DNA from 3 places in the Paenibacillus sp. FSL H7-0714 genome. Region 3 is predicted to be linked to each of the others. Evidence: a T-box and tRNA genes for the amino acid it is inferred to sense, from the RefSeq annotation. Region 3 holds a T-box; the other regions hold tRNA genes.
What was found. A T-box is a leader RNA that pairs with one kind of tRNA and senses whether it is charged. The one in region 3 lies ahead of ileS (isoleucine--tRNA ligase), so its partner is inferred to be a tRNA-Ile.
Positions count from the first base shown of each region.

Region 1: it encodes a tRNA-Ile, which carries the amino acid that the T-box ahead of ileS (isoleucine--tRNA ligase) is inferred to sense. The anticodon was not compared.
Region 2: it encodes a tRNA-Ile, which carries the amino acid that the T-box ahead of ileS (isoleucine--tRNA ligase) is inferred to sense. The anticodon was not compared.

Region 1 covers NZ_JBBOPT010000001.1:935,687-938,939, forward strand. The annotation lists rRNA gene NST34_RS04090 (23S ribosomal RNA) at 1-1,192, shown strand, start outside; rRNA gene rrf (5S ribosomal RNA) at 1,266-1,382, shown strand; tRNA gene NST34_RS04100 (tRNA-Ile) at 1,441-1,517, shown strand; tRNA gene NST34_RS04105 (tRNA-Asn) at 1,521-1,596, shown strand; tRNA gene NST34_RS04110 (tRNA-Ser) at 1,602-1,694, shown strand; tRNA gene NST34_RS04115 (tRNA-Glu) at 1,711-1,782, shown strand; tRNA gene NST34_RS04120 (tRNA-Val) at 1,789-1,864, shown strand; tRNA gene NST34_RS04125 (tRNA-Met) at 1,882-1,958, shown strand; tRNA gene NST34_RS04130 (tRNA-Met) at 2,031-2,107, shown strand; tRNA gene NST34_RS04135 (tRNA-Asp) at 2,133-2,210, shown strand; tRNA gene NST34_RS04140 (tRNA-Gln) at 2,227-2,301, shown strand; tRNA gene NST34_RS04145 (tRNA-Lys) at 2,309-2,384, shown strand; tRNA gene NST34_RS04150 (tRNA-Leu) at 2,400-2,483, shown strand; tRNA gene NST34_RS04155 (tRNA-Gly) at 2,490-2,564, shown strand; tRNA gene NST34_RS04160 (tRNA-Arg) at 2,573-2,649, shown strand; tRNA gene NST34_RS04165 (tRNA-Pro) at 2,680-2,753, shown strand; tRNA gene NST34_RS04170 (tRNA-Gly) at 2,766-2,836, shown strand; gene NST34_RS04175 (YdeI/OmpD-associated family protein) at 2,940-3,253, shown strand, end outside.
Region 2 covers NZ_JBBOPT010000001.1:6,190,815-6,194,067, forward strand. The annotation lists tRNA gene NST34_RS27695 (tRNA-Cys) at 1-14, opposite strand, end outside; tRNA gene NST34_RS27700 (tRNA-Gly) at 27-101, opposite strand; tRNA gene NST34_RS27705 (tRNA-Gln) at 108-182, opposite strand; tRNA gene NST34_RS27710 (tRNA-His) at 204-276, opposite strand; tRNA gene NST34_RS27715 (tRNA-His) at 317-392, opposite strand; tRNA gene NST34_RS27720 (tRNA-Trp) at 429-502, opposite strand; tRNA gene NST34_RS27725 (tRNA-Tyr) at 511-596, opposite strand; tRNA gene NST34_RS27730 (tRNA-Thr) at 602-677, opposite strand; tRNA gene NST34_RS27735 (tRNA-Phe) at 698-773, opposite strand; tRNA gene NST34_RS27740 (tRNA-Asp) at 781-858, opposite strand; tRNA gene NST34_RS27745 (tRNA-Met) at 885-961, opposite strand; tRNA gene NST34_RS27750 (tRNA-Val) at 979-1,054, opposite strand; tRNA gene NST34_RS27755 (tRNA-Glu) at 1,061-1,132, opposite strand; tRNA gene NST34_RS27760 (tRNA-Ser) at 1,149-1,241, opposite strand; tRNA gene NST34_RS27765 (tRNA-Asn) at 1,247-1,322, opposite strand; tRNA gene NST34_RS27770 (tRNA-Ile) at 1,326-1,402, opposite strand; rRNA gene rrf (5S ribosomal RNA) at 1,461-1,577, opposite strand; rRNA gene NST34_RS27780 (23S ribosomal RNA) at 1,651-3,253, opposite strand, start outside.
Region 3 covers NZ_JBBOPT010000001.1:5,419,515-5,422,767, forward strand. The annotation lists gene ileS (isoleucine--tRNA ligase) at 1-1,763, opposite strand, end outside; T-box leader at 2,138-2,412, opposite strand; gene NST34_RS24305 (DivIVA domain-containing protein) at 2,654-3,166, opposite strand.

The sequences.
Region 1 (3,253 bases), 4.5 Mb from region 3:
GTAACTTCGGGAGAAGGGGTGCCCCGGTAGTGTGAATAGCACGAGGGGGCCGCAGTGAAAAGGCCCAAGCGACTGTTTAGCAAAAACACAGGTCTGTGCGAAGCCGCAAGGCGAAGTATACGGGCTGACGCCTGCCCGGTGCTGGAAGGTTAAGGGGAGTGGTTAGGGGTAACCCGAAGCTATGAACCGAAGCCCCAGTAAACGGCGGCCGTAACTATAACGGTCCTAAGGTAGCGAAATTCCTTGTCAGGTAAATTCTGACCCGCACGAATGGCGTAACGACTTGGGCGCTGTCTCAACGAGAGATCCGGTGAAATTTTAATACCTGTGAAGATGCAGGTTACCCGCGACAAGACGGAAAGACCCCATGGAGCTTTACTGCAGCTTGATATTGAATTTGGGTACGATCTGTACAGGATAGGTGGGAGCCGTAGAAATCGGAGCGCAAGCTTCGGTGGAGGCGCCGTTGGGATACCACCCTGATCGTATCTAGGTTCTAACCTAGTACCCTAATCGGGTACGGGGACCGTGTCAGGCGGGCAGTTTGACTGGGGCGGTCGCCTCCTAAAGAGTAACGGAGGCGTTCCAAGGTTCCCTCAGAATGGTTGGAAATCATTCGAAGAGTGCAAAGGCATAAGGGAGCTTGACTGCGAGACCTACAAGTCGAGCAGGGACGAAAGTCGGACTTAGTGATCCGGTGGTACCGCATGGAAGGGCCATCGCTCAACGGATAAAAGCTACCCTGGGGATAACAGGCTTATCTCCCCCAAGAGTCCACATCGACGGGGAGGTTTGGCACCTCGATGTCGGCTCATCGCATCCTGGGGCTGAAGTAGGTCCCAAGGGTTGGGCTGTTCGCCCATTAAAGCGGTACGCGAGCTGGGTTCAGAACGTCGTGAGACAGTTCGGTCCCTATCTGTCGTGGGCGCAGGAAATTTGAGAGGAGCTGTCCTTAGTACGAGAGGACCGGGATGGACGTACCGCTGGTGCACCAGTTGTTTCGCCAGAAGCATGGCTGGGTAGCTACGTACGGACGGGATAAGCGCTGAAAGCATCTAAGCGTGAAGCCCCCCTCAAGATGAGATTTCCCAATTAGTAAGACCCCTTGAAGACGACGAGGTAGATAGGTTGGAGGTGGAAGTGCAGTAATGCATGGAGCTGACCAATACTAATCGGTCGAGGGCTTATCCTATACTTAATACGCAAATTCAATTCGGATTCAGTTTTCAGGCATCAAGCCTGAGCATTTACGCTGTAAATGCCCGTTTGGTGGCGATAGCGGAGGGGTTCCACACGTACCCATCCCGAACACGACCGTTAAGCCCTCCAGCGCCGATGGTACTTGGACCGAAGGGTCCTGGGAGAGTAGGACGTCGCCAAGCGGACAACCACATTACCCGTGGTATTTTTTTTGCCCTTAATATTGATGTGTCTTAAAAAGGGCCTTTAGCTCAGCTGGTTAGAGCGCACCCCTGATAAGGGTGAGGTCGGTGGTTCGAGTCCACTAAGGCCCACCATATTCCCTGATAGCTCAGTTGGTAGAGCACTCGACTGTTAATCGAGTTGTCACAGGTTCGAGTCCTGTTCGGGGAGCCATTTATGGAGAGGTGTCCGAGTTTGGCCGAAGGAGCACGATTGGAAATCGTGTAGGCGCCACAAGCGTCTCGAGGGTTCGAATCCCTCTCTCTCCGCCACAAAGTTTATTAGCATGGCCCGTTGGTCAAGGGGTTAAGACACCTCCCTTTCACGGAGGTAACATGGGTTCGAATCCCATACGGGTCATAACATGGAGGCTTAGCTCAGCTGGGAGAGCATCTGCCTTACAAGCAGAGGGTCGGGGGTTCGATCCCCTCAGCCTCCACCATATTCATTTAAGAACGACGCGGGGTGGAGCAGCCCGGTAGCTCGTCGGGCTCATAACCCGAAGGCCGCAGGTTCAAATCCTGCCCCCGCAACCAAATTTTCCTTAAGCATGATGTTTTGGGACTAGCTGGCGTAGTGTAAATGAATAGTATATAATTATTAAATGACGCGGGGTGGAGCAGCCCGGTAGCTCGTCGGGCTCATAACCCGAAGGCCGCAGGTTCAAATCCTGCCCCCGCAACCAATTTACTCTTATGCATTATGTCTATGGAACCGTGGTGTAGTTGGCCTAACATGCCTGCCTGTCACGCAGGAGATCGCGAGTTCGAATCTCGTCGGTTCCGCCATTTAGTTAATTATTGTTGGGGATTAGCCAAGCGGTAAGGCAACGGACTTTGACTCCGTCATGCATAGGTTCAAATCCTATATCCCCAGCCATTTATGAGAGCCATTAGCTCAGTTGGTAGAGCACCTGACTTTTAATCAGGGTGTCGAAGGTTCGAGTCCTTCATGGCTCACCATTATTTTTAAAGTGTGCGCGTGTGGCGGAATGGCAGACGCACCAGACTTAGGATCTGGCGTTTCACGACGTGGGGGTTCAAGTCCCTTCACGCGCACCATATTTTGCGGAAGTGGCTCAGCGGTAGAGCATCGCCTTGCCAAGGCGAGGGTCGCGGGTTCGATTCCCGTCTTCCGCTCCATAATTTTTGCGCCCTTAGCTCAGCTGGATAGAGCGTTTGACTACGAATCAAAAGGCCGGGAGTTCGAATCTCTCAGGGCGCGCCATTTTTATTACTAAGTAATTACATGTTTTGACGGGATGTAGCTCAGCTTGGTAGAGCACCTGGTTTGGGACCAGGGGGTCGCATGTTCAAATCGTGTCATCCCGATTTTATACCTTTGCGGGTGTAGTTCAATGGTAGAACTTCAGCCTTCCAAGCTGATAGCGTGGGTTCGATTCCCATCACCCGCTTATAATTAAGAAACATCTGTCTATTATAGGCAGGTGTTTTTTTTGTATAGTTACATTCATATGGATACAATAGAACTTAGAGCTTTTAGTTGAGGAGGTAGCAATGTTTGAATTTGAAGCTAAATTAGTGCGACCTGATGCAAGTGGGAGCTGGACTTATCTTAACGTCCCTTTTGATGCCGAACAAATATTTGAAACAAAGTCCAGAATACAGGTAAAAGGAAGTGTAAATGGAATCCCCTATAGAGGAACGCTTATGCCCCATGGAAACGGAAAGCATTTTATGGTGGTAAAGAAGGAACTACGGGATCTAGCCAAAGCTCAACCTGGTGATATTGTGCATGTGACGATGGAAAAAGATCATCAATTACGGGAGGTAGAAGCCCCAGAGGATTTCCTTGATGCGTTGAGTAGCCA
Region 2 (3,253 bases), 770 kb from region 3:
TTGGCTATGGCGCCATATGAAAACTTTGGAGCGGACGACGGGAATCGAACCCGCGACCCTCGCCTTGGCAAGGCGATGCTCTACCGCTGAGCCACGTCCGCATAAAATGGCTGGGGATATAGGATTTGAACCTATGCATGACGGAGTCAAAGTCCGTTGCCTTACCGCTTGGCTAATCCCCAATAACATTTTAAAATAAAAGGGGCGACTGATGGGTCTCGAACCCACGAATGCCGGAACCACAATCCGGTGCGTTAACCACTTCGCCACAATCGCCATATTAAACTAATATTGTTGCTGTTCTTCTTAAAGTAAATGGGGCGACCGATGGGACTTGAACCCACGAATGCCGGATCCACAAACCGGTGCGTTAACCCCTTCGCCACGACCGCCATATTAAACTTTAGAGAAAGACTTTAGATAAAGATTGGCAGGGGCAGCAGGAATTGAACCCACACCAACGGTTTTGGAGACCGTTGTTCTACCTTTAAACTATGCCCCTAAAAAAAATGGTGGGGGATGATGGATTCGAACCACCGAACACGTACGTGAGCAGATTTACAGTCTGATGCGTTTGGCCACTTCGCTAATCCCCCAAAGATGGTGCCGGCGAGAGGACTTGAACCCCCAACCTACTGATTACAAGTCAGTTGCTCTACCAATTGAGCTACACCGGCATATTAAGTTGTATACTATATGGTGGCTCGAGACGGATTCGAACCGCCGACACGAGGATTTTCAGTCCTCTGCTCTACCGACTGAGCTATCGAGCCAAGAAAATGGCGGAACCGACGAGATTCGAACTCGCGATCTCCTGCGTGACAGGCAGGCATGTTAGGCCAACTACACCACGGTTCCAAAAGATATAATTACTTGATGAAAATTGGTTGCGGGGGCAGGATTTGAACCTGCGGCCTTCGGGTTATGAGCCCGACGAGCTACCGGGCTGCTCCACCCCGCGTCGTTCTTAAATGAATATGGTGGAGGCTGAGGGGATCGAACCCCCGACCCTCTGCTTGTAAGGCAGATGCTCTCCCAGCTGAGCTAAGCCTCCATGTTATGACCCGTATGGGATTCGAACCCATGTTACCTCCGTGAAAGGGAGGTGTCTTAACCCCTTGACCAACGGGCCATGCTAATAAACTTTGTGGCGGAGAGAGAGGGATTCGAACCCTCGAGACGCTTGTGGCGCCTACACGATTTCCAATCGTGCTCCTTCGGCCAAACTCGGACACCTCTCCATAAATGGCTCCCCGAACAGGACTCGAACCTGTGACAACTCGATTAACAGTCGAGTGCTCTACCAACTGAGCTATCAGGGAATATGGTGGGCCTTAGTGGACTCGAACCACCGACCTCACCCTTATCAGGGGTGCGCTCTAACCAGCTGAGCTAAAGGCCCTTTTTAAGACACATCAATATTAAGGGCAAAAAAAATACCACGGGTAATGTGGTTGTCCGCTTGGCGACGTCCTACTCTCCCAGGACCCTTCGGTCCAAGTACCATCGGCGCTGGAGGGCTTAACGGTCGTGTTCGGGATGGGTACGTGTGGAACCCCTCCGCTATCGCCACCAAACGGGCATTTACAGCGTAAATGCTCAGGCTTGATGCCTGAAAACTGAATCCGAATTGAATTTGCGTATTAAGTATAGGATAAGCCCTCGACCGATTAGTATTGGTCAGCTCCATGCATTACTGCACTTCCACCTCCAACCTATCTACCTCGTCGTCTTCAAGGGGTCTTACTAATTGGGAAATCTCATCTTGAGGGGGGCTTCACGCTTAGATGCTTTCAGCGCTTATCCCGTCCGTACGTAGCTACCCAGCCATGCTTCTGGCGAAACAACTGGTGCACCAGCGGTACGTCCATCCCGGTCCTCTCGTACTAAGGACAGCTCCTCTCAAATTTCCTGCGCCCACGACAGATAGGGACCGAACTGTCTCACGACGTTCTGAACCCAGCTCGCGTACCGCTTTAATGGGCGAACAGCCCAACCCTTGGGACCTACTTCAGCCCCAGGATGCGATGAGCCGACATCGAGGTGCCAAACCTCCCCGTCGATGTGGACTCTTGGGGGAGATAAGCCTGTTATCCCCAGGGTAGCTTTTATCCGTTGAGCGATGGCCCTTCCATGCGGTACCACCGGATCACTAAGTCCGACTTTCGTCCCTGCTCGACTTGTAGGTCTCGCAGTCAAGCTCCCTTATGCCTTTGCACTCTTCGAATGATTTCCAACCATTCTGAGGGAACCTTGGAACGCCTCCGTTACTCTTTAGGAGGCGACCGCCCCAGTCAAACTGCCCGCCTGACACGGTCCCCGTACCCGATTAGGGTACTAGGTTAGAACCTAGATACGATCAGGGTGGTATCCCAACGGCGCCTCCACCGAAGCTTGCGCTCCGATTTCTACGGCTCCCACCTATCCTGTACAGATCGTACCCAAATTCAATATCAAGCTGCAGTAAAGCTCCATGGGGTCTTTCCGTCTTGTCGCGGGTAACCTGCATCTTCACAGGTATTAAAATTTCACCGGATCTCTCGTTGAGACAGCGCCCAAGTCGTTACGCCATTCGTGCGGGTCAGAATTTACCTGACAAGGAATTTCGCTACCTTAGGACCGTTATAGTTACGGCCGCCGTTTACTGGGGCTTCGGTTCATAGCTTCGGGTTACCCCTAACCACTCCCCTTAACCTTCCAGCACCGGGCAGGCGTCAGCCCGTATACTTCGCCTTGCGGCTTCGCACAGACCTGTGTTTTTGCTAAACAGTCGCTTGGGCCTTTTCACTGCGGCCCCCTCGTGCTATTCACACTACCGGGGCACCCCTTCTCCCGAAGTTACGGGGTCATTTTGCCGAGTTCCTTAACGAGAGTTCTTCCGCGCGCCTTAGAATTCTCTTCTCGCCTACCTGTGTCGGTTTGCGGTACGGGCACCTTCTCCTGGCTAGAGGCTTTTCTTGGCAGTGTGAGATCATGACCTTCGCTACTGTAATTTTCGCTCCCCATCACAGCCCAGCCTTAATGATGTGCGGATTTGCCTACACATCAGCCTCACTGCTTAGACGGACATATCCATCAGTCCGCGTCACTACCCTCCTGCGTCACCCCATCGCTCATAGCGGATTACGGTGGTACAGTAATTTCAAACTGTTGTCCTTCGACTACGCCTTTCGGCCTCGCCTTAGGTCCCGACTTACCCTGAGCGGACGAGCCTTCCTCAGGAAACCTTGGGCTTTCGGCGGATCAGATTCTC
Region 3 (3,253 bases):
CCATTCTCATCAAGGATATGACCGTGAGCAATAACAGCTTTATATGGAGCTTTACCTTTAAACAAGGTAGATACAGCTAGTAAGCTGTAGAACCATCCACGTGTCTGGTCGATCCCTTCACAGATCATATCCGCTGGATATTGATCATTCAGCTTATCCTCGTTCTCAAATGGATAATGACTTTGCGCAAATGGCATCGAACCACTATCGAACCAAACATCGATAACTTCTGGTGTGCGAACCATCTCTGCGCCTTCGCTGAAAGGACTGCGTAGCTTGATCTTATCTACAAAAGGCTTATGCAGCTCGATATCCTCAGGAACATCACCAATCGCCATCGCTCTTAGTTCTTCAATGCTGTGTGGAGCGAACTCTTTGCCCGTTTCTTGACATACCCAAACATTAAGCGGTGTGCCCCAGTAACGATTACGGCTGATATTCCAGTCCACCAGTTCATCCAGGAACTTCCCGAAACGTCCTTCACGTACATGATCAGGATACCAATCTACACTGTTGTTGTTAGCAATCAGCTGATCTTTGATCGCTGTAGTGTTGATGAACCAGCTGTCTGTTGCGTAGTACAAGAGTGGTGTATCACAACGCCAGCAGAACGGATAGCTGTGCTCGTATTTTTCTTTACCGTAAAGCAGTCCTTTTTCAGACAAAGCTTTAACGATATCCAAATCGCAATCTTTCACGAAGCGTCCAGCAAAATCAGACACTACATCCGTATACTTACCGGAATTATCAACCACGTTCACGAAGCTGATGCCGTTCTCGCGGCAAGTCTTATAGTCATCTTCACCATGCGCTGGTGCCATGTGTACGATCCCAGTACCACTGGAATCTGTAACGAAGGAAGCACCTACGATGACATTGCTTTTCTCTGCCTTGATGTATCCGAATGGAGGAGCGTAGGTTTTGCCGATAAACTCGGAACCTTTATGTGTAGAAAGGACTGTGTGCTCGCCTTTCATTACTTCCTCCACCAAATTTTTGGCAACAATGTAGATACCGTCTTCTTGTTGTACACGTACATAATCCATGTCAGGGTTCATGGCTAACGCCATATGTGCTGGCAGCGTCCAAGGTGTAGTCGTCCAAGCTAGTACGTAGTCTCCACTGTCATCCAGTTTGAACTTTGCAGTCGCACTGAGATCCTTGACGGTCTTGTAGCCTTGGGCTACTTCATGGGAGCTTAGGGTAGTCTGACAGCTTGGGCAGTAAGGACTAACCCGATGTCCGCGGTAGAGCAACCCTTTGTCATGCACAGTAGCCAAGATGTTCCACACGCTCTCGATATACGTGTTATCCAAAGTTACGTAAGGATTATCTAGATCCGTCCAGTATCCGATACCCTCTGTAAACTCGCGCCATTGCTTCTCATAACCGAAGACGCTATCTTTACATTCCTGAATGAATTTTTCTACGCCATATTCCTCGATCTCTTGTTTGCCGGAGATGCCAAGCTTCTTTTGTACGCCTAGTTCTACTGGCAAACCGTGTGTATCCCAGCCCGCTTTACGTACCACGCGGTAACCTTTCATCGTTTGGTAACGACCGATGAAATCCTTGATTACACGGCCTAGCACGTGCCCGATATGCGGTGCACCGTTCGCTGTTGGAGGACCTTCGTAAAATACATAGTTCGGACGTCCTTCACGATTCTCCATCGATTTACGGAACGTATTTTCGTCGCTCCATTTCTTGAGTATGCGGACATCTCTTGCCCGCGCTTTTTCTTTGACATCTACTTTTTGCATGTGATGGTCAATCCTTTCATGGTTTAGTCTTTAAAGCTCTTTTCGATCCTTGGGCAGTCTGATTCAGCTCTTGCCTTCGGTACCCGAGCCGCGATCCCGTAGGGCAGCACTGGCTCGGGGTGCCACATGGAGCGGCGAGTGAAACGCCGGTCTGCTCTAGCAGTGAAGGCCCCGCAGGCTAACCCGCCAGGGGAGCCTAAGAAGGGCCGCTCCTTCAGCCACCTGAGTCCGTTCGCTTCCACCATCGTACCCGTTTGCACGAGGCTTTACATTGCGGGTGTCCAGAGGGCGGCAGCCCTTTGGGGTCCCCCTTAGAAAGGGGGATTTAGGGGGATGCCCACCCCGGAACAACAAAATAAGCGTCATCCCACCCCCAAAGGGGCGAGACAACGCTCGCGATACCACCCTAATTCTGCGCATGAGCACATCCTTAAGGGGAGTGTATTCAGCACAATCTCAGTCCTGCGCGTAAATCTCATGCACAGGTCCGGTGTAACGTCCGGCGGACGGCTAAGCTTACGCACGATCAACGCTTCAGCTTAACTTCTAGGGGAAGATCTTCCGGCAGGGTTCGAACAATCGGCTCTCAGCAATCGCCGACTCTCTGGAGAACGTTACCTTGTCGTACTTGTCCCGTCATCGAATACATATAAACATTATACAGATATGTTCTATTTATAGACTTTTTAAGTCTAAATGTCAACAACCGCTAGCCAAATCCGCAATTAGGAGTATACCTGTGCAGGCGGAATACTTTATTATGATCGATTTTAGCGGAAAATAAAAATAGAGGGAATAACTCCCTCTATTTAGCCGATTATAGCATGAAATTATAAATTAGAGGGAATTCCCCCCTATAAATTCAAGCAGCATTCATTCATCATAGTGCATTAGATACGATGTAGAACATCATCCTTAAAGGTTACGTTCTCGCTTGCCTCACGACTCTCCAAGGCATTCCAGTCGTCCTGTGACAACAGCTCGAGCTGTGCTTCCACCAATGTGCGGAAACGAGTGCGATAGATCGAAGCTTGCTTACGCAATTCTTCAGTCTCAATAGCAACCTTACGGGATTTGGATAATGCTTCGTTAATAATCCGATCCGCGTTCTTTTCCGCTTCCTTGATAATGAGCTGCGATTCCTTCTTGGAGTTGTTCTTCACATCATCCGCCGCTTCCTGAGCGACTAAGATCGTTTTCGATAAACTCTCTTCAATATTCACAAAATGATCTAAACGCTCTTGAATGGACAAAAGCTGATTCTGCAGCTCTTTGTTCTCACGGATGACACTTTCGTAATCCTTAATTACTTGATCCAGAAATTCGTTGACCTCGTCCTCATCATAACCGCGAAGTCTCCGAGAGAACTCCTTGTTATGTATATCGAGCGGTGTTAATGGCATGCTGTGCACCTCCTAGAAATTTCGGACCTTCTAAGTCTCTGAACCATACCTGCGCAGCAGACAAAGAAGAAAGACTGTACTTCAAGT